DNA from 2 places in the Fundicoccus sp. Sow4_D5 genome. Region 1 is predicted to be linked to the other one. Evidence: predicted binding sites of a transcription regulator. Region 1 holds the regulator's gene; the other holds the start of a gene.
What was found. Region 1 encodes HrcA, which represses chaperone genes, less so after heat shock. Its sites were predicted from a motif close to TTAGCACTCNNNNNNNNNGAGTGCTAA; they were not measured.

Region 1 (11,426 bases):
TTCTTTCAACTAAATCATGTGTTAATTCATCAAATTTAGCACGAGTTAATGAAATTTCTAAGTGTAATGGACCAGCATCTGAAGCAGTGATGAATGGTAAGCTGATTTGAGTGCTTGATACACCTGATAGGTCTTTTTTAGCTTTTTCAGCTGCGTCTTTTAGACGTTGTAAAGCCATTTTATCATTAGATAAGTCAACGCCGTTTTCTTTTTTGAATTCTGCTACTAAGTAGTCGATGATTTTCTCGTCGAAGTCATCTCCACCTAATTTATTATCACCAGCAGTTGATAATACATCAAAGACTCCGTCACCTAATTCAAGGATTGACACGTCAAATGTACCACCACCTAAGTCGAATACTAAGATTCTTTCTTCAGCATCAGTTTTATCTAAACCGTAAGCTAAAGCGGCAGCCGTTGGCTCGTTAACAATACGTTCTACTTCTAAACCTGCAATACGACCAGCATCTTTAGTTGCTTGACGTTGTGCATCGTTAAAATAAGCTGGAACAGTGATAACAGCTTTTTCTACTTTTTCACCTAAGTAATCTTCTGCGTAGCTCTTTAAGTGTTGCAAGATCATTGCTGAAATTTCTTGTGGTGTGTAGTCTTTGCCATCCATTTCAGCTTTGTAGTTGCCCTCACCAATGTGACGTTTAATTGAGCTTACTGTATGTGGATTAGTCACTGCTTGACGCTTAGCTACTTCACCAATTTGAATTTCGTCATTTTTAAAAGCGACAACTGAAGGTGTCGTACGGTTACCTTCTGGGTTTGGAATAATTTTTGCCTCTCCACCCTCTAAAACAGCAACCGCAGAGTTAGTTGTACCTAAGTCAATACCAATAATTTTTGCCATAATTTGTTTCCTCTTTTCTTAAATTGTTTATTTATATACGTTTACGCTGATACAATGACCATAGCCGGACGAATGACACGGTCATCTAGTAAATAACCTTTTTGTAATACATTCACGACAACATCGCTTGCTTGCCCTTCTTCTGCCGGCATCGTGCTGACTGCTTGGTGGAAGTTTGGATCAAACGCTTCATTCAACGGATCGATTACAGTCACTTTTTCACGTTCTAGCGCAGTAATTAGTTGCCCATGAACCATTTCGATTCCTTTTTTTAGTGTTAAAGCATCTTCACTTGTTACTTCCGTTGCTAGAGCACGTTCAAAGTTATCGACAACTTCCAGTAGATTTGTAGCTAAACTTTGCGAACGATACTTCGCTGCGTTTTGACGCTCACGTGTATTCGTACGTTGCATATTTGAAATTTCAGCTTGTAGACGTAATACTCTGTCTTCTAGAGCTTCATTTGCTGCAGTAAGTTCAGCTAAGTCATCTTTTTTAGCATCTGTCTCATCTTCTGTTGTAATTGTTTCAGTCGTTTCATTTGCAATTTCCTCTTCTGATTCGATGCTATCTGTTTCAAATAGTGTCTCATCTTTTACAGTAGAGTCCTCGACATGTTTGTTTTCTTCTGTCAATTTTCTACCTCCTCATTTTATATAGTCGTTTAACTAGTAATTGGATAATTCTGTAATCATTTTCTCCATTAAGCCGATAATACGGTGATAAGGCATGGTTGTGGGGCCAATCAGACCCAATGTGATTTCTTGATTTTGTTGTTGAAACTTCCCTGTTACCATACTAAGATTTGCTATCCCATAGGGCGACATATCCGCTCCGAAAAGAACTTCAATTCCTTGATTCCGATTTTCAAGCATATCATACATACTGGCAGAACCATCCACCATCGTAAATAATTTCTTTAAATCTTCTGAGTCTGTTTGGGGCTCTATAAAATCAAATAAATTGTTTTTACCACCAATATGATATTGGCGCCCTTTCAAACTATGAAGAGTTTTCTCAGCTAAGGGAGAAAAATCAAATTGATATGAAACTGCTCGTTGAGTTAGTAATGGTATCGTCAGTTTTAAGCGATGGTAAACATCTTCAATACTTGTTCCTATTAACTCATTGTTGACTATTTCTGAAGCCTTCATCACCATTTCTTTAGTTACTGGATAAAGCGTGACGAACAATTGAGTTTCGACACGGCCTCCGTCTGTAATCATAATAGCAATTAAGTTCTTCTCATTTAGATAAACAAGCTTAAACTCTTTCAGATGATGGGAGTCATTGCTCTGTCCTAAGACAACAGCTGTATAACCTGTTAAAGAAACCAGAATATCGGCAGCCATTTGAGCTAACTGTAAATCATCTGCTTGGCGTTCATGAAATAATTCGGCAATTGCATGATCATCTTCTTCTAAGACTTTCATCTCATCTTCGTGATGGATTAAGCGGTCAACATAATAACGATAGCCACTGAAAGATGGAATTCGACCACTTGAAGTGTGTGCTTTCCTCAGCAATCCTTCTCTTTCCAAAACGACCATATCATTTCGAATGGTTGCTGGACTGACGTTTAGAAGACTCTCTCTTAACAAAGTTTTAGAACCAACGGGTTCTTCAAACTCACTATATAATCTAACGATTAAGTAAAGAACTTGCCTTTGCCTCGGTGTTAACATGTAGATTCGCTCACCTCACTTTGGTTTAGCACTTAAATTATAGGAGTGCTAACATCTATTATATTACACGCTATTCTGGGGCATGTCAAGGCTTTTTCTTCAAATAATACAAAAAACTAGCACTCTTACATAAAGAGTGCTAGCCCGCTGGATCAATAGATACATTTATTTTATATCAGTTCATTTTACAACGTTTAACCAGCCGATGAGTTCGCGAAATACGGTATCTGCGAGAAACAACCCACGATTAGTTAAACGAACAGTCTCTCTTTCAATTATCATTAATTCTTGCGCTACTTGCTTATTAAAAAACTCCCCAAATAATTCAAGCGCTGAATAATAAAATTTGCTTTCAAACTCTTGTAAACTAAATCCTCGATTCGTCCTCAGCGCTAAGAATATGTATTCTTCCATCTGATCGTTTTGATTTAGTGTTAATTGATTGATGATTGGCTTCGACTGTTGTTGCGTTTGTTTCAAATAGTGGTGCACTGGTCCATGATTATAATAGCGTACGCCATCGACAAAACCGTGGGCACCGGCGCCAAAACCAAAGTATGGTTGATACTGCCAGTATTTTAGATTATGTCGTGATTCATAGCCTTTCATTGCAAAGTTACTAATTTCATATTGATTAATCTGATGCTCACTCAACTGTTTAATGGCGAGTTCGAACATATCAGCATCCGTATCTTCATTAGGAATCGGTAGTTTCCCTTCGCGCATTAATTGTTGAAAAAGTGTTTGTTGTTCAATAATCAGAGAATACAAGGAATAATGCGGCAATTGCAATTCGAGCGCTTTTTTTAAACTCTCATTAAAATCCTCAAGTGTCTGACCAGGCAATCGGAAGATTAAATCAATGCTTAATGCTTCAAAACCCGATTGACGCAACCAGTCAATCGATTGATAAACATGTCTGACACGATGATTGCGGCCAATACGACGTAATAAATTATCATTAAAGGTTTGAACTCCCATACTAATTCGGTTCACTCCATAATCATAAAGCAACTGACATTTTTCTAGTGACAATTCACCTGGGTTTATTTCAAAGGTAAACTCTGTTTGCTTATCTAACCTCATATGTCTATGGACGCTTTGCATCAATTGATCTAATTCTTGCATACTTAAGCAACTTGGAGTTCCGCCACCGATATAGACGGTGTCCAAAGCCTCATCTTGCTTTAAAGAATAAAGAGACATTTCCTGTTCTAAACCATCCAAGTAACGACCTACTGGTTGTCCGTCGTAAAAGTACTTATTAAATGCACAATAATGACAAATCTTTTTACAAAAAGGAATGTGAATATAAACCGCATCTGCTTGCTTGGTCGTTACCATGAATTCTCTCCTATCCTATTTGACGCTCGGTCCTTGACTTTAACGCTTAACTTATTGAGCTATTGATTTAATTCAGCAAAGTATTCACGGGTATCCACTAAATCTTGATCAAGTTGTTTAATTAGACCATCAAGGCCATCGAATTTAATTTCCCCACGTAAGTAATGGTGCCAACGGACTTTAACATTTTCACCGTAAATCATTTGGTCAAAGTCTAATATAAAGACCTCACACGTTACTGGACGATTTTCGCCGAATGTTACATTATAACCAACAGAGGCCATCCCTTGGTGCCACTTTTCTGAAACAAAGAATTCTACTATATAAACACCAATGCCCGGAAGAAGCTCTTTACTTGTTGTTTCAACATTAGCTGTTGGGTAACCAAGCAAGGCGCTCCCGCGTTTTTCACCATGAACGACAGTACCTGATGTTTGGTATAAATATCCTAGTTCCTTATTCGCGACTTCAATTTGGCCATTTTCTATTTGTTCGCGAATGTTTGTCGACGCTATCTTGTGCTGATTGATTGAAAATTGATCAACTTCAACAATTTCAAAGCGCTCTGAAGCGTGTTTAGGCAATGTCTGCATGTTGGCGACATCTTTCTTACCATAAGTATAGTCGAAACCTGCGACTACCACTTTCGCATTCAAGTCGACAATATAACGATCAACGAAAGTCTGTGGCGCTTGTGAGCCGAAAGCCCATGTATAATCCACTAGATAAAGAATATCAACTCCTAGCCCCGTTAATAAGTCTGCTTTACGCTCGTTTGTTGACAGATAAAACATTGATTTTTCATCAAGTTTCGAATAAACAATTTTTGGATGCTGATTAAACGTCATGACTGCCAATTTAATTCCACGTTTAACTGCTTCTTCTTTAGCAGCTCTAATAACTGCCTGATGGCCCAAATGGACACCATCGAAAAAACCAAGTGCTAATACAATTGGTTCGTGAATGATTTCTTCATCATTATACGGATGACTTAACTCTATAATTTCCATAAGATTCTCGCTTTCACAATTAATTTACGATAAAAACATTTTTTCTGGTTTAATTAATCCCTCTTGTTCTGGATGTGGTCGATAAATTGCTTTGACTTGTCCCTTTAGTTTTAAGACAGTGGACTCTTTTAACACTTGGCCAAAATATGATTCATCAAGCACCTTGCCATTTTTGACATCAGCAAATTGTTCCTCAGTCATATCTAATTGTGGAAACTGTGTTAAGCCCATTTCAATCGGATAAATAATCTCTTCTATTTGTTGAGCATCCATCTTCGCTTGAATATCAGCTAGCGTATGTGTTTGACTGGCATCAAACCCACCAGTTGCATGTCGTGTTAGCTGGGACATATGACTTGGAAAGCCAAATTTACTGCCTAAATCAACGGCCAAGGTTCTAACATAAGTCCCTTTGCCACATTTCACTTCAAACTCCCATGTCTGTTGGCGTTTTACTGAGTCGTAAGTTCCCTCGGTCAATCGTTTGAAATAATCGATTCTTGCCTTACGCTGTGGCCGTTCAACCGTCTCGCCTGCTCTAGCATATTCATATAACCGACGCCCATTGACTTTGACAGCTGAATAATAAGGAGGGATTTGTGTGATGTCTCCTTCAAAAGAACTCATAGCTTGATCGATTACTTCAAGTGAGATTGGTGTTTCAACCGGTTTCTGATCGACAATTTCACCATGAGCGTCTTCAGTTTCAGTCGAATAACCTAAGGTAATTTCACCTTGATAGACTTTCTCTCCGTCCATTAAATACTCAACTAGTTTAGTCGCTTGACCTAGACAAACCAATAATACGCCTTCCACTTCAGGATCGAGCGTTCCAGTATGTCCTATTCTTTTCATCTTTAATATACGACGTAACTTGAAGACGACATCGTGACTCGTCATACCCTTTTCTTTCCATACTGGTAAAATACCATTAAACATTCTACGACACTCCCTATAATTACATTCAAGCATTTATTTCATCACTCTAGATTATAACAAAATTATAGTGCTTACACCATATTTCTATGCATTCCTTAATCACTCTAAGAATTATATTTAGGCTAGAAGCTAGCCGAAAACTTACCGTTCACACAAAACTTCATGTACACAAATAAAAAAAAGCACGCAATGATTGCCGAAACAATCGTTGAGTGCTTTTGGTAATTGATTCATTTAATTATTCTTTAGTGTCAATGTCGTCTTCAAACTCTTCAACATCTTCAGATGTCACGTCAGTCGACTTAATCTGATTAAGCAAAGTATCAATACGACTACCATAATCAACTGAATGATCACGTTCAAATGTGATTTCAGGTGTTTTATAAACAGTCAATCGTCTGCCTAATTCACTACGTACTTTACCTTTAGCAGCATTAAGTCCTGCTTCAGTTTTCTGGCGTTCACCAGCTAAGTCTGACAAAGTACTATAATAAATTGTGGCTTGTTGTAAATCACCAGTCACTTCAACATCCGTTATCGTTACACCATCAACACGTGGATCTTTAACACCACGCATTAAGATGTCTGAGACTTCTTTTAATATCTCTTGACGGATACGACCTGCGCGAAATTTCGCCATAGTGGGGCCTCCCCTTTGTTTTAAATATTATTTGCGTTTAACTTCTACCATACGGTATGGTTCAATGATATCGTCTACTTCAATATCGTTGTAGTTTTCAATCATAATACCACATTCGAAGCCTTTAGCAACTTCTTTAGCATCATCTTTAAAGCGTTTCAAGCTTGCTAATTCACCTTCGAAGATAACAATGTTATCACGAATTAAGCGAATACTACTTGAGTTTTGAATAAAGCCGTCTAATACATAAGCACCCGCAATTGTTCCAACTTTAGAAACTGTATACGTTTCACGAACCACAACTTGTCCTGTGATTTCTTCAACGTACTCAGGATCTAACATCCCTTGCATAGCAGTTTCAATCTCTTCGATCGCGTCGTAAATAATACGATGTGATCGAATTTCGATTTCTTCTTCTTGCGCTTGTGTACGAGCTTGTGGTGTTGGGCGAACGTTAAAGCCAATAACAATTGCACCTGATGCAGAAGCTAAGGTAATATCACTTTCGTTGATTGCTCCAACAGCCTGATGAACGATGTTAACTTTAACACCTTCCACTTCGATTTTTTGCAAGCTAGCAGATAAAGCTTCAACTGAACCTTGAACGTCACCTTTAATAATAACGTTAACAGACTTCATTTCACCTTCTTGAATACTATCAAATAAGTTTTCAAGAGTTACTTTTTTCTTGCTATCTCTTTGTAATTCTAATGCACGACTCGCACGTTCTTCACCTGCTTGACGAGCAGATTTTTCATCTTCGAAGACTACGAATAAGTCACCCGCTTGAGGAGCATCGTTTAAACCAGTGATTTCAACAGGAGTTGCTGGGCCAGCTGATTTGATACGACGACCATTATCGTTTAACATCGTTCTAACTTTACCGTATGTATTACCAACTACGATTGGATCACCAACATTTAATGTACCTTCTTGTACAAGTAACGTTGCAGTTGCACCTTGTGATTTATCCAAACGCGCTTCAATAACAGTCCCTAAAGCTAAACGATTTGGTTCTGCTTTTAATTCTTCAACTTCAGAAACTAAAAGAACCATTTCTAATAATTCGTCAATATTCATGTTCATTTTCGCCGAAATTTCAACGAAGATATGCTCTCCACCCCAAGCTTCAGGGATAATTCCGTGCTCAGTTAATTCTTGTTTGACACGGTCTGGATTAGCAGTTGGTTTATCAATTTTATTGATTGCTACAATGATTGGAACGCCAGCAGCTTTTGCATGGTTAATTGCTTCAACTGTTTGAGGCATTACACCATCATCAGCAGCTACAACAATAATGGTAATATCGGTAACATCTGCACCACGTGCACGCATGGTTGTAAAGGCCGCATGTCCTGGAGTATCCAAGAATGTGATTGTTTTACCGTCAGCTACAACTTGGTAAGCACCAATATGTTGTGTAATACCGCCGGCTTCACCTTCAGTAACACGTGTATGACGTAGTTGGTCAAGTAAAGTAGTTTTACCGTGGTCAACGTGTCCCATAATTGTAACAACTGGTGGACGAGTTGCTAAGTCTTCTTCAGATCTATTTTCGCGAGCATTCTCGAAGTAGTAATTTAAATCAGAAACGTTGACTACTTCTTTTTGCTCGGGTTCAACACCATATTCCATACAGATTAATTCAATCACTTCTTTTGATAATGCTTGGTTCTGGTTAGCCATTACGCCTAACATAAGTAATTTTTTGATGATTTCTGAAGCATCACGGTGGAATTGTTTCGCTATTTCTTGAATATTCATACCTTCGCTATAAACCAATTTTTCAGGCAAATCTTTATGTTTACGTGCTGTTAGACCTTTAGATTCTGTTTTCGGCTGATTATATCTGCCGCCTCGACGATTACGGCGTCCGCCACGTGAATGACGTCTGTTACCAAACTCTTTAGCTGCTTTTTCTGCTGCAATCGATGCTTTCGTCTGTTGTTTAACAGGCTGCTTCGGTGCAACTGGTTTAGCATTCGCTTTAGGAGTAGTGTTTGACGTGTTGTTAGTCGCTTGGCCTTGAGTCGTTTGAGTATGAGTAGTTTTGTTAGATTTTTCAGTCATGGATGTACCTTTTGCCGGCGTGCTCGTGGGAGCAGTTTGTTCGGCATTCTTTCTATTGTGATTTGCTTGATTGGTTGGTTGGGCTTTCGCCTTTGGTTTCTTGATAGCGTTAGTTAATTGCGTTTGTTGTTTATCGTCCATTGACGACATATGACTATTGAAATTCATTCCATTTGTTTTTGCAATATCAAGTAGTTCTTTACTACTTAAATCAAATTTCTTTGCAAATTCATAGACGCGAATTGCTGACATAATATCACCTTCCTAATATTCAGTTATTTATCTCATGTTGTTTTTTCTCCTGTCACATATGATAAAAATTTCTTTGACATGCCCGGATTGTTCAAGGCGCAAATTGAACGCGTTTTACCAATCGCATGGCTAATTTCTTCTCTTGTAAAAGTCAGGTTTAAAGGAACATTTGCACGCTCACACAAACCTATATAACGTTCACGTGTTGCTTCACTGACATCAGATGCACAGATGACAACATAGACTTGTTTGCTTTTGATCGACTTCTCAACAAACTCGTCGCCTGATACTAAACTACGCGCTCGATTCGCTAAACCTAGTAAGTTTAATTGTTTTTGTTCCGGGCTCATAGTAGTTCTTTCCGTGCTTTTTGATGATCTACATAAGCATACAGTTCATCATAAAACTCATCGCTTACTTTCATACTAAAGGCACGATCAAACACTCGCTTTTCTTTAGCTTTTAAGGCTAATTTGGGCTCTAAGGCAATATAAGCTCCTCGTCCATTTTGTCGACCAGATGGATCTAAGAAAACTTCGCCTTCTTTATTTTTTACCACACGTACCAATTCTTTTTTCGGGTACATTTCTTGTGATACGATACATTTTCTCAAAGGAACTTTACGTTTGGCTTGATTGTTTTTCAAATGTATCCCTCCCTAAGTAAGATTAAATTATAATTCTTCTTCTGATACTTCTTCAATAAAATCAGTTTCTTCAACTAATTCATCGTAAGATTGCTCAGGATCAATTTCAGCATCAGCGATTAAAGTTTCCACATCTTCAGCGTCATAGTTTTGTTCAGCATTATCTTGTTGATCGCGTAATGCCTCTACGTCACCAGTCGTTTCGAATGTTTCATCGGTAGATTCGCCATATAAACTTTCGTTTAGATTGCTAGCTTCAGCATCGTAATCAACTGTTTCATCAGTAATCACATCTTCTGAGGCTAAATAATCACCGTCAACGTTTGATAAGTCAACATCATGACCATAATCTAGCGCATCTTCCTCTTCTTTAAAAGTTAAGGCAGCTTGTTCGTCTTGATATTCAGCATAAGCTGTTTCTGACTTAATATCAATTTTATAAGTTGTTAAGCGTGCAGCTAAACGAGCGTTCTGACCTTTTTTACCGATTGCTAATGATAATTGGTAATCAGGAACAACCACGATACATGAGTGATTCGCTTCATCGAAAATCACTTCAATAACATCTGCTGGGTTCATGGCGTTACGAATAAACTCTTGAGGCGTTTCAGCCCACTCAATAATATCCATATTCTCGCCATTCAATTCGTTAACAATAGTTTGAACACGTTGGCCGCGTTGACCGACACACGTTCCAACAGGGTCAATATTTTTGTCACGTGAACGAACCGCTACTTTCGAACGATCGCCCGCTTCACGTGCAACGCTCATAATTTCTACAACACCATCATAAATTTCTGGTACTTCCTGTTCAAATAAACGACGTAAGAAATCTTGGTGTGCGCGAGAAACAATGACTTGAGGTCCTTTAGGTGTTTTATCTACTTTAGAGACATACACTTTGATACGCTCGTCCATTGTAAACTCTTCATTGGGAATTTGTTCATTAATTGGCATAATCGCTTCGATTTTACCTAAGTTAACGTACACGTTGCGATTATCTTGACGTTCAACTGTACCTGTTAAAATCTCATCTTGGTATTGGCTATACTCTTCAAAGATAATCTCACGTTCAGCTTCACGAATTCTTTGCATAATAACATGCTTAGCCGTTTGTGTCGCGATACGACCGAAGTCTTTTGGCGTGACTTCAAATTTAATCTTGTCGCCAATTTCATAGGCACGATTAATTTTTAAAGCTTCTTCTAAACTGATTTCTAACGTACTGTCATAGTTCGTTTCGACAACTTCTTTTACTGAATAAACAGCAATCTTACCATTGTTTTCATCGAAAACCACGTCAACGTTTTGCGCTTGGTCATAATTTTTCTTATAAGCTAACACTAAAGCTGATTCTAATGCTTCTTTAATGACAGTTCGTGAAATACCTTTTTCTTCTTCTAACACTTGCATTGCTGCAACTAATTCTTTACTCATTATTTTCCCTCACTTAACTTTCATTTAAAATTTAATCGCTAAACGGGCTTTAGAAACTGCTTTTTTCTCAATTTCAAATTTTCTCGTCGCGGTTTTAATTCGAACTTCAAGTAAATAATGTTCGTCAGATACTTCTAATAAAGTGCCTTCATGTTGTTTTTCACCATATTGTGGGAAATAATAATCAAAATGCACATATTCACCGATAGCCGCTAAGATATCTGCTTCCGTTTTTAAAGGTCGTTCAGCACCTGGTGACGATACTTCTAGAAAATAAGCATCTGGGAAAGGGTCAGGATGAATTTGGTCAAATGCTTCGCTAAGCTGTTCGCTAATTGCAGCACAATCGTCTAAATCGATGCCACCTTCTTTATCCGCATAAACACGTAAGAACCAGTTTCTACCTTCTTTTAAATACTCTACATCCACCAAAGAACAACCCATATCACTTACGATTGGCTCGATTATTGGCTTAACTTTATCTAAAACAGCACTCATTTATTCACCTCTTAAATTCTTCAAAATTCTGTCTGTACCTCATAGT
Region 2 (11,426 bases), on a different contig from region 1:
TGATCAAGAAACAATAGAATTGAAAAATGTGGCCGTCGCTCCAGAAGCACAAGGGCGTGGACTCGGCCAGCAATTAATCAGTCACGCATTGAAAATCGCCAAGAATGCCGGCTTCAAGCGAATGGAAGTTGGGACAGGTAATTCAAGTGTTGGACCGTTAAGGCTCTATCAGAAGATGGGCTTCACACAAACGAGCGTAGACCATGAGTTCTTTATTCGCCATTATCCTATGCCGATTTTCGAGAACGGCATCCAGTGTCGTGACATGATCCGCCTAGCTAAAGACCTATAATTTAAACCAGGCAAAATAGGTCACTTAGCCAGCTGGCGGTAAGCCCTATTTTGACCAATGAAGGAATGAGTATTGCAATGAAATGATTTGAGCAACTTGTCAAACTGCTCATTACCTTATGGGGCTTGTTTGTCTACAGATATTTCATTTTATAAGTAAGCTGTTTATTCTCCGCCTGAATGAGTATAATAGAGTCATACAGGAGGCAATTATGGTTAAAATTTATTTATTACTCCAGGCGATTATTATTGCTTGGATGAGTGCTCAGTCTTTGTCGATGATGAAGCACATGAGCGAGGACGAAAAAACAGAATTTGAGGACATATTCAAAAGGATGGGCAAGGAAAAGTTGAACGAACAGAAGCAGTTTGCGCGCAAAATTTCTAGTATCACCAGTATCATGTACATTCCCTATTGTATTGTGTCGATCATTTACTTCTACGGGAATCCTATCCCTTTGTTAGCCAGTTTTTTGCTGACGGCGGTGGTGATGTTTGATTATCTTGACGGAATCAAGCGCATTAAGAAAGCTGAAACTATTACAGAAGCCCTGGGAATCAATGAAATTAGTAAAGTGATTGGCTTAGCGCAATTGTTTTTAGTGGCGGCTCAAGTTGGCTTTTTAGTTTAAGTGTAGAAAGAATGATAGTCGTGAACCTTTAGGGGACACGGCTGTTTTTTCTTGCAAGAAAGATAAAGGTGTCACTCACCGAGGTTCGCGACGATTATAATAAGAAGCGACTTGAAATTATACTGAATCTCGATGATTAGCAGCACGCGATAGCTAGGTAGAGGCTTTTGCTAGCTGATCTAAGCTGAATGAGGGCTAAGTCTGGGGGTGGCTAGCTTAAATTAGAAGTCTCATCTTATTGTGCCGATTCATGGTCTATAGTCGGCACAGTCGCGTCGAGATCCTGCCGATTCATGGTCTATAGTCGGCACAGTCGTGTCGAGAACCTGCCGAGTCTTATCTATAGTCGGCACAGTCGTGTCGAGAACCTGCCGATTCATGGTCTATAGTCGGCACATTCATGTCGAGAACCTGCCGATTCATGGTCTATAGTCGGCACAGTCGTATCGAGAACCTGCCGATTCATGGTCTATAGTCGGCACAGTCATGTCGAGAACCTGCCGATTCATGGTCTATAGTCGGCACAGTCGCGTCGAGATCCTGCCGAGTCTTATCTATAGTCGGCACAGTCGTGTCGAGAACCTGCCGATTCATGGTCTATAGTCGGCACAGTCGCGTCAAGATCCTGCCGAGTCTTGTCTATAGTCGGCACAGTCGTGTCGAGAACCTGCCGATTCATGGTCTATAGTCGGCACATTCATGTCGAGATCCTGCCGATTCATGGTCTATAGTCGGCACAGTCATGTCGAGAACCTGCCGATTCATGGTCTATAGTCGGCACAGTTGTATCGAGAACCTGCCGATTCATGGTCTATAGTCGGCACAGTCGTGTCGAGAACCTGCCGATTCATGGTCTATAGTCGGCACAGTCGTATCGAGATCCTGCCGATTCATGGTCTATAGTCGGCACAGTCGCGTCGAGATCCTGCCGAGTCTTATCTATAGTCGGCACAGTCGTGTCGAGAACCTGCCGATTCATGTTCTATAGTCGGCACAGTCGTGTTAAATCGTGCCGAGACTTATCCTAGAATCAGGTTAATCCTACTCGCAGTTCCAAGAAGCCTACCATCACCACCTCAAGCACTACGCCCCACTAGAACCACCAAAACCAGCAGTGTCTTGAGCCAAGGCTCAAGACGATTTTATTAAAGCCAGACTCTGTTTGTATTTATCATCTAGAACGTGAGCGGTTGACATCTCTTCTATTTCATGGGAGGAATTGAGGCTAGGGATTACCAAACTGATCGCAAGATAAACGCTATAAAAGTAGGCAGAGCTGTGGTATGATAGGGTCACAAGAGTATTATGTTAATCACGGAAGGGTATCACGCTTCCATTGGTTATGAAAATGGAGGTTATTATATGAAAAAACGCTGGACCATCGGTGAAATTAAAAAGTTTGTTGAAACGAACTCAACGACTAAAGTATTATCGACTGAATATCATGGTTTCTCTCAAAAGTTGTTATTAGAATGCGAATGTGGCAACAAATTTGAGAAAACTTTCACGAAATTTAAAGATAAGTATCAACGTCAATGTGACGTTTGTCAGCCACCAAAACCATCTCGTTAATTTGCGACTAACTTATTTATAAGACTTGTCTGTTCAATAGTAGATTCCATTCAAAAGACATAAGCCTTTGAATGGGGCATGGAGATTGAAGGCTAGTGAAAACACCCTAGAGCTGTTTGCGCCATCCGGCGTGCAGCTCTATTTTTTTAGGATGAACGACGCTCCTTTGAGTCTGTTGTAACAATCTTGAGGACTACTTCAATTGCTATTGATTATCAATCAATCCGAGAACATCGCGGAGTTTTCCGAATGTAAGTTTAGTGATCGATTCAATCAGTACCATGATTAGTCGAGGGGTGTTTTGGGAAGATATTGTGTCAAGTTTGACGTCCGTTTCATTAGGGTTTGTTTTTGACTTTGTTCTGTCTTTACCGGTCGCTATTGGCAGCCGATGAAGGTGGATTAAGTCCACTCCATCTATCCCATTCAAGTGTCTTCCTTGGGGATGACACCCTAGATATGATAAACTAAAGAAAATAAGAAGCGAGGTGCAGTTCGAATGGGACAGTATATTGTAGAAGAATTTGAAGCACGATCTGGTATTTTCAAGAGCCAAATGGCAAAGGTTTATCAAGAGATTGCCGACTATGCGAATAAAAAATCTTTGAGAATCGTTAAAGTTAGTGATGCCGATGAAAAAGGGCATTGCACCGTGATTTTCGAGGAGTTAAAATAAGGATGCGATGTCTTTTAAAAGCAGACAAGTAGTCAGGTGATTTGATATAATGGAATTAAGAATGAGGAGGTGCTTTTGTGTTACAAGAATACAGCCGTATCTTAGTTGCAGTTGATGGGTCAGAAGGGTCCTTGAAAGCTTTGAGAAAAGGCGTGGCCATTTCAAAGCGAAACAATGCTAAATTGTATATTACACATATATTGGATGATACCGGAAGCCTACCTTTTAATGTCGAGGAATATGTTAGAATTGCGGAGCGCAATGGTCATGAGTTATTAGAAAAGTGTCAACATTATGCCCAAGAAAATGGTTTATTGGATATGGGCGTACTGTTGGAAATTGGTTCACCGCGGACGATGATTAGCACGACGATACCTGAACGAGAGTCTATTGATTTAATTATTATGGGAGCGCGTGGTTTAAATGCAGTAGAGCGTTTCTTTATTGGTTCAGTCTCAGATTTCGTGATTCGCCGAGCCGTGTGTGATGTGTTAATTATCCGAACAGATACGGATAATATGCCGGAAGGCGATTTTGATTAGTGATTATATCAGCGTTAGTCACAATAAGATGAATAAGGATACCAAAAAAGCCATAAACGTCGATTGAATGCAGTGTTTATCATTCATCGATTGTTCTTGGCTTTTTTTGTTTAGCGAATCTTTTCGATCATTTGGTTAAGCTTGGCTGGAGAGACTTGGCCACGTACGATTTCAACAACTTTACCCTCATCATCTAAGATGACAGTCAGAGGTAGGATGGTCGCACCAAATAAGTACTGATTGTTCATTTGGTGATCAAAGTAAATTGGCATTGACAGAGCCATTTCTTCAAAGAAGGCTTCAGCCGCTTCTTTAGTTTCACTTGGTTTACTCTCTAAGGCATCCATCATGATGAAGTTGATGTCGTCGCCGTAAGTTTGGTAAGCTTCCTCGAAATAAGGCATCTCCACGCGACAAGGTTCACACCATGAAGCCCAAATGTTTATTAATGTACCTTTACCATAATTGTCTGATAAATTTAGTAAGTCACCTTCTGCATTCAGGTAATTCGACTCTGGGCCTTGCCAACCCTCTTCTTGAGAGACAGTTTGCGATTCAGCACTTGATTCGGACTCATCTTCCTTTTCACTTGAATCAGTACTTGAGGGTGATTCTGGTTTCTGGACCGTAACAACAGTTGAAGATTCAGTGTCATTCTTGTCTGAGTCTGCGTCAACTGTTGATTCTGCGGGCACATCCTTCACTGCGATTTCAATAGACGAACTCGTTTCCATGAGGGTTTCTTCCTCACTGGCCAAGTAATTATCATAAATGACATAGGCCCCTGCGAACAAAAGTACCATCAAAGCTAAAATTATGTAGATTCTTTTCATTGTAAGCTCCTAACTTAGTGAGACTAATAAAGTTTCTAACCAACCAAACATCGAGCTAAGTCCCATCACAATTAATAAAATTCCTGATGCGAGGCGAATGATGCGGTAATGACGTTTGATCCATATCATTACTGACTGCATTTCTTGAATTAATAAAGCACTTAAAACAAATGGAATACCTAAGCCGAGCGAGAAACTCAATAATAGAGTGACTGATTCAATATAAGAAGTTGACGTAGCGGCATAGGACAGCGCGCTTGCTAAAAAAGTTCCCACACAAGGTGTCCAACTAATCGAAAAGACCATCCCGAATACCAAAGCATTCGTATTGCGAAGCGACGTCTGCGGCATCTTGTTTAAGCGACTCATCAATGGATTGCCTAATAAATAATCGATGCCCATCAAAATCATAAAGCCACCTGCAATAATATGAATCAATGTCCGATTGATTAAAACGAAACGTCCGATTGTTGTGACAAATAAACTCATGGAAACAAAGACAATCGTAAAGCCAAGCACGAAGAGCACTGATTGTGACAATAGTTTTTTATGTTGCGTACTCTCTGTTTCTTCCGTTTGTCCTGTCAAATAAGCTAGATAGATAGGAATCATTGGAAGCAAACAAGGGGAAATGAAGGTCAAAACGCCTTCAACTGCTAAAAGTAAATATTGCATAACTATTCCTCTCTAAATCATTTATCATCCTATCCTAACACACAAAAAGGGATAAAGTATGAAATTTGCTTGAAGCTATAATAGCCTAAACAATAGGAAAACAGCACCCCGCTGAAAGCAAGATGCTGTTGTTTTAATTATTATTGTCTAGCTTGAATTAATTCGGGGTGTCTATCGTAATAATTGTTTAATAAACTCATACCGGCTGTTGTTAGAATTCCCATCACAGCGGCATCATCGACGATTCCCACTAGTCCGAAGAAATCTGGTAGGACATCCAATGGTAAAAACGTGTATGCCAGACCAATGCCTGCCAACGTTTTAATATACCAAGGCGTCTCTTTCTTAAACAAAGACTTCGCATAAGTACCTAATCGCACATTCTTTCTCATGATATCACCTTCCTTATTAATATAATAAAGCAAAAGGCTGAGTGTGACATAGGGCTTAAGCAGGATATTTACGCTAACCTCTGAATTGTTCAGTTATGCGCTAACTTTATGCAATAATTATGCACAAGAGCCAAAAAGACTCGTTCAACAGTCGTGATATAGATATTGTTTAGTTAGTGTGATAAAATAAAATGTACAAAACATCACAAAGGAGTGTTTAGAATGGAAAGAATGAGAAAGATAATTGGCATGTTACTGGTAGTTGTACTAGTAGGTGCTGGCTTGGTCACGAGTTTAACTACATTGGGATCAGCAAGTGCGCAAGACGGATTAAGTTTTGAAGCTGGGACGTATTCTGGGGTAGCAGATGGTTTCGGTGGTTCGGTGGAAGCAATCGTAACGGTGACTGAGACACGCATTGAGAACATTCAAGTAATTGCCGACGGAGAAACGGGTGAAATTGGTACAGCAGCTATTAGCGAAATTACTGAAGCAATCATTCAAACACAAAGTTTAGCCGTTGACGTCGTGTCAGGAGCATCAGTCTCAAGTAATGCAGTGCTAGCAGCTATCGAAGATGCTTTAAAACAAGCGGGAGCGGACTTAGATTACTTAAAAGATGAAGCCAATAAGTTATCAGTCGAAGCAGTTGAACAAGCAGACATCGACACAGAAGTAGTCGTGATTGGTGCGGGTGGTGCTGGGATGGCAGCAGCAATTGAAGCAGCTTTAGCTGGTAAAGACGTGGTTATTTTAGAACAAATGGCAGTAATCGGAGGAAATACTAACCGAGCAACTGGTGGTATGAATGCTTCGCAAACCTACATTCAGGCTGAATTGGGTGTTGAAGATTCAAATGAACAATTTTACGAAGACACCTTTACCGGTGGCTATGAATTAAATGATCCAGTGTTATTGAGAACAATGGTCGAACAATCTGCAGATGCTCTACAATGGGTGAATGATTTAGGTGCAGAATTAACAGACGTATCATTTTCTGGAGGTCAAACAAATGCACGTATCCATAAACCTAAAGACGGATCAGCAGTTGGACCAGTTCTTATAGGTGTATTGAAAGAGAAATTAGATGAATTAGACGTTCCAATCTATCTGGAGTCAGAAGCTCAATCATTAATCACAAATGACGAAGGTCATGTTGTAGGCGTGAATGTCGTAACAGCCGACGGTGCAAGTTTTGTTGTAAATGCAGATGCAGTGATTCTCGCAACCGGTGGTTTCGGTGCCAATATGGAAATGGTTGAACAATACGACGAAAGTAAAGTAGGTTTTGAAACAACTAACCATCCAGGTGCAACAGGATCTGGTATTCAAATGGCCGTTGAAATAGGGGCAGCACTATACCAAATGGAAGAAATCCAAATTCACCCGACAACTCAACCAGGAACAGGTTACCTTTATACAGAAGGTTTACGTGGAGATGGGGCGATTCTTGTGAATAAAGAGGGCCTGCGTTTTACGGATGAATTATTAACACGAGACGTTGTGTCAGCCAACATTATTGCCCAAACAGATAGTGTGGCTTACTTGCTTGTCAATCAAGAATTAGTGGACCAAAATGCATCAATGGCTGGATATATTGAAAAAGGCCATGCCGTTCATGGTGAAAGTCTGGAAGAATTAGCAACGGCTTTAGAATTAGATGCGGCAACTTTACAAGCAACTTTAGATACTTACAACGAGGCCCAAGCGGCTGGTGTCGATGAAGAATTTGGCCGTCTTAATATGACGATGTCATTAGCAAAAGGACCTTACTATGCCTTATCAGTCACACCATCCATTCACCATACAATGGGTGGCTTGAAAATTAATAAAGACACGCAGGTATTGAATGAAGACGGTGAAATCATTCCAGGTTTATTTGCAGCAGGTGAAGTAGTAGGTGGCGTTCATGGTGGTAACCGCATCGGTGGTAACGCCGTTCTAGATATCATTGTCTTTGGTCGTATCGCTGGTCAAATGGCAGCAACTGATTTAGAAGCTGTTCTTGAGGAAGGGACAGAAGAAGGTACAGAAGATGCAACTGAAGACGTGACTCCGGAAGAAGAAGAGGAAGAAGTTAATTCAGAAGACGCAAGTGAAGAAGAAACTGAACCTGAAGACTCTGTAGAAAACGAAGAAACCGGAAGTCTAGACGACAGCGCTGATACTGAAGGCGAGCCAACGGAAAGTGAAACTGAAGAAGAGACAGAAGAAGAGACAGACGAAGAGACAGATGAAGAAGCAGATTCCGCAGCTTAACTAAAGAAAGTTATTAAACTATATTTGCTATCCCCGAAACTAGTCGAGTCCCCTCGCTAGTTATAATTAAACGCAAAAAATTTCTCAGTGTCAGGGCTGAGAAATTTCTTTGCGTTTAGGTGTAATGAGAAGGGGCTTTGTGTGTGATGAGTGACCTCGTACGATGTTGATATCTTTAGCTAGGAGGATAAGCGTTTAGCACACATAATCTTTGAATGACAAGTTCCGATGGACATCGAGTCGTCAATGTCGCCATGAGTTGGTTAGCAAAAGCTAGGCGCTTATTGAGTTTAGGTCCTTTTTGCTATACGTTTCACGATACACCGTGTATAATCTTAATGAGAATGTTTTAATGAATTCAGGCACTACTCAAGAAACACTGCAATGACTAAGAGTCACTGTGGATTTATTAAAGTCTGACAAGTTAGAAAGGGAGCGTTTAATCGTGAAAGCACTACCTAATATTGGAAAACCAGCGACTCGAGCATTGAATAATGTTGGACTCACGCATTTGGAAGCGTTGAGTCAGGTGAGTGCTCAATCAGTAGCGAAACTCCATGGAGTTGGACCTAAAGCAATTATTCGTCTAGAAGAGGCTCTAAAAGTGGAAGGCTTGGCTTTTGGGCCGGATCAAGAGCTAGCTTTTGAAACGGACTTTCTGGCGATAGGTGATTTGAATTGTGATAATGCCCCCAAAAGGCGTGGTATTCGAGATTTCTTACTGGCAGCTTGGATGCAAGATGTCACACTGACATCAAACTATTTATCATCAAAGGCGCAATTTGCTGAAGCTACTCAAGCCCAGCCATTAATGGGGATAGAAAAGATATTAACTGCTTATCAAACGGCCACTCCAATAAGTAGCATAATCATTCACCAACTACTGTCTCATGGTAAAGAAGGATCCGCTCATGCGAGCCTCACACTGCAGTCTGGACATCAGATTCATTTTGCGGAATTTTATCAGTTTGAAGGGCACCGCAAAGAAGCAAAACTATTAAAGATTACCCGCTATCTTCATTCTTCTTCAGAGTCATCAATCTTGCTGCTGAACAGAATTTAGGCGTATAGAGTAGTCAAACGTATAAACAATCCAATGACCTATCGAGGGGAAATTATGCTGACAATTAAACAGAGTCAATTTGAGCACGTTGAAGTTTTTGTTCAAGACGTATTTAAAGAACAAGCGGAAACTTATTTTGATGAGTTGCGTGACAAGGAAGAAGAAAGATTAACCTTGGCGGCTTATGAGGGAGAACACTTGGCCGGTGCTGTTGTGGCTAAGCGTCAATATGATCACATCTATATTGAATTTTTAACAGTCGACTCGGCCTTTCAGGGACGAAAAATAGGCAGTAAGTTGATGAATGCGATCGAAAATTTATCTAAGGAAAGAAATATTATTAACATTACATTGAGAACCCGCAGTTATCAAGCAGCAGGTTTCTATAAAAAATGTGGTTATACTTGTTACGCAACATTGGATGATATGCCAATGCGTGGTGTATCTATGCACTATTTTGTTAAGCGATTAAATTAAAGTTGGAGGAGGTATGTCATGATCTATTATCAAACAGTCGATTCGAGAGTGGCTGAGCCGATTTGTCATCGGATTTTTGAGGAGCAACAATTTGAGGTGTTCGGCCAACATATAGCGAGAAATGCTGATACAGTATCGATTGCAGCTTTTGAGGACCGTGAAGTGATTGGGGTGATAGTGGCTCGTTTTGAATATGACGCGATGGAAATTACGCAACTTGCGGTTCAAAAGGATTATCGCAAACAGGGAATTGGTAGTCAGCTATTGAATGAAATAGAACGATTAGGCAAGGAAAAAGGGGTGGTCAATGTGACGTTGACGACGCAAGATTTCCAAGGGACAAGTTTTTACGAGGAACAAGGTTACACAGTTTACGGTAAACTTGATGATATGCCTCGCGTGGGCGAGAGGCGGATTTATTTTTATAAAAAGTTACAGTAAGCCATAAGGAAACACAAAGAAGCATCTCTTACAGCAGGAGGTGCTTTTTTTTTGTGGTTTAAGGGATAACAAAACTAGTTGATAGCCTAAATAATAAAACTGAGTTCTTTCATTACTTGCGTCTCACTATGGAAGACACTCTTGCAGGAAGCACTCAGATCGTCATGATGCAAAAATATTGAATTTTCTAGGTGATGAAGGTGACTTGGCAATTTCTGAAATTTATAAAACGACATTCTTTCAGTGTGTGTTAAGCGAACTCTATTGAATTATTTAAAAGAAAATCAGAAAAATATTATAACAAACATCCGACTGTGTCATTAACTTCGCAAGTAATAATGCAACAGTATTTATAGAGTGTGTCAATGAAACCCTTTGCAGAAAGCGTTGACAAACAAAATTCAAACGTTTACAATCGTGTTAACCGGTTTCCAAGGAGGTAAGAACTTATGGCGAAAGATGTCACTATTCAAGATGTCGCAACAAAAGTAGGCGTTTCTAAAACCACAGTATCTCGTTATTTAAACGGACGCTTTGGCAATATGAGTCATGAGACTCGACAGAATATTAAAGAAGTCATTGAAGAGTTAAACTACCGTCCAAATCGTCAAGCGCAATCTTTGAAAACTAAAAAAAGTCATCTGCTTGGCTTGATGGTAGCGGATATCGAGAATACTTATTCTGGCTATTGGATTAAAGCGATGCAAGAAAAGCTTGCGGGAACGGACTATCAATTAATGATCATGACGTCTAATAATTCTGAAGAACAAGAACTGCATAATATTCGTAAATTATTGGATCAGAATATTGATGGCATGATGTTACAGCCAGTGACGATGGATGCTGAAAAGTATCGTTTCTTATATGAATCAAAGTTACCAGTCGTTTTAATTGATCGGACCCTTAGAGCAAATTTTTGGCCAACCATTCAATCAAACAACTTTCAAATAACTAAACAGCTAGCACAAGAAATTGTAGCGAATGGCTATGAACGGATTGTTCATGTAAGTGAACCAATAAAGGACGTGAGTCCAAGATCAGAACGCTATGATGCGATGAAGTTGGTCGCACATGAATATCAATTAGAATTATTGACATTAGAGGTAGATGGTTCTCAAGAACTTGTCGATCAATTTGTACAAAAAATTGAGTATCAAGCCAAACGTACGGCATTTTTCGGTGCGAACGGAACGGTCCTCAACCAAATTATTAAGGCATTTAGAAGAAATAAATTGAGTTTTCCAAAAGATTGCGGAATTTGTGGTTATGATGATTTATTGATTGGCGAAGTATTGATGCCAACGTTAACTGCAATTAGTCAACGACCTGAATTGATTGGGAAAAGATCAACAGAAGTTTTGTTAGAGATTATTAATGGGAATATCACCAATGAAAATATTGATATACCAGCAACCTTACACTTAAGAGAATCATTATAAAACGGAGGAATTAATTGAAAAAAGTATATTTAAATACAATCATTGCTCTGGCAGAAGGTCTAACTCAAAGTGAGTTTACAGACTTTCTGTTAACACATGAAATAGCAGTCGATGGCATTGAGTATCGTTACGAG

Region 2: the regulator HrcA is predicted to act here: its motif matches at 8,068-8,094, upstream of ACTQ45_RS07540 (DNA-binding protein).

What each region holds. Positions count from the first base shown of each region.
Region 1 is NZ_JBQKLF010000001.1:513,620-525,045, reverse strand. It holds gene dnaK (molecular chaperone DnaK) at 1-859, opposite strand, end outside; gene grpE (nucleotide exchange factor GrpE) at 901-1,494, opposite strand; gene hrcA (heat-inducible transcriptional repressor HrcA) at 1,528-2,544, opposite strand; gene hemW (radical SAM family heme chaperone HemW) at 2,725-3,888, opposite strand; gene ribF (riboflavin biosynthesis protein RibF) at 3,948-4,898, opposite strand; gene truB (tRNA pseudouridine(55) synthase TruB) at 4,923-5,837, opposite strand; gene rbfA (30S ribosome-binding factor RbfA) at 6,076-6,477, opposite strand; gene infB (translation initiation factor IF-2) at 6,505-8,799, opposite strand; gene ACTQ45_RS02505 (L7Ae/L30e/S12e/Gadd45 family ribosomal protein) at 8,832-9,149, opposite strand; gene rnpM (RNase P modulator RnpM) at 9,146-9,445, opposite strand; gene nusA (transcription termination factor NusA) at 9,473-10,882, opposite strand; gene rimP (ribosome maturation factor RimP) at 10,907-11,380, opposite strand.
Region 2 is NZ_JBQKLF010000005.1:69,525-80,950, forward strand. It holds gene ACTQ45_RS07495 (GNAT family N-acetyltransferase) at 1-292, shown strand, start outside; gene ACTQ45_RS07500 (hypothetical protein) at 504-923, shown strand; gene ACTQ45_RS07505 (hypothetical protein) at 2,286-2,495, shown strand; gene ACTQ45_RS07510 (hypothetical protein) at 2,995-3,171, shown strand; gene ACTQ45_RS07515 (universal stress protein) at 3,249-3,713, shown strand; gene ACTQ45_RS07520 (TlpA family protein disulfide reductase) at 3,824-4,546, opposite strand; gene ACTQ45_RS07525 (cytochrome c biogenesis CcdA family protein) at 4,556-5,221, opposite strand; gene ACTQ45_RS07530 (YkvA family protein) at 5,362-5,613, opposite strand; gene ACTQ45_RS07535 (flavocytochrome c) at 5,836-7,872, shown strand; gene ACTQ45_RS07540 (DNA-binding protein) at 8,318-8,935, shown strand; gene ACTQ45_RS07545 (GNAT family N-acetyltransferase) at 8,990-9,412, shown strand; gene ACTQ45_RS07550 (GNAT family N-acetyltransferase) at 9,431-9,853, shown strand; gene ACTQ45_RS07555 (LacI family DNA-binding transcriptional regulator) at 10,303-11,292, shown strand; gene ACTQ45_RS07560 (hypothetical protein) at 11,307-11,426, shown strand, end outside.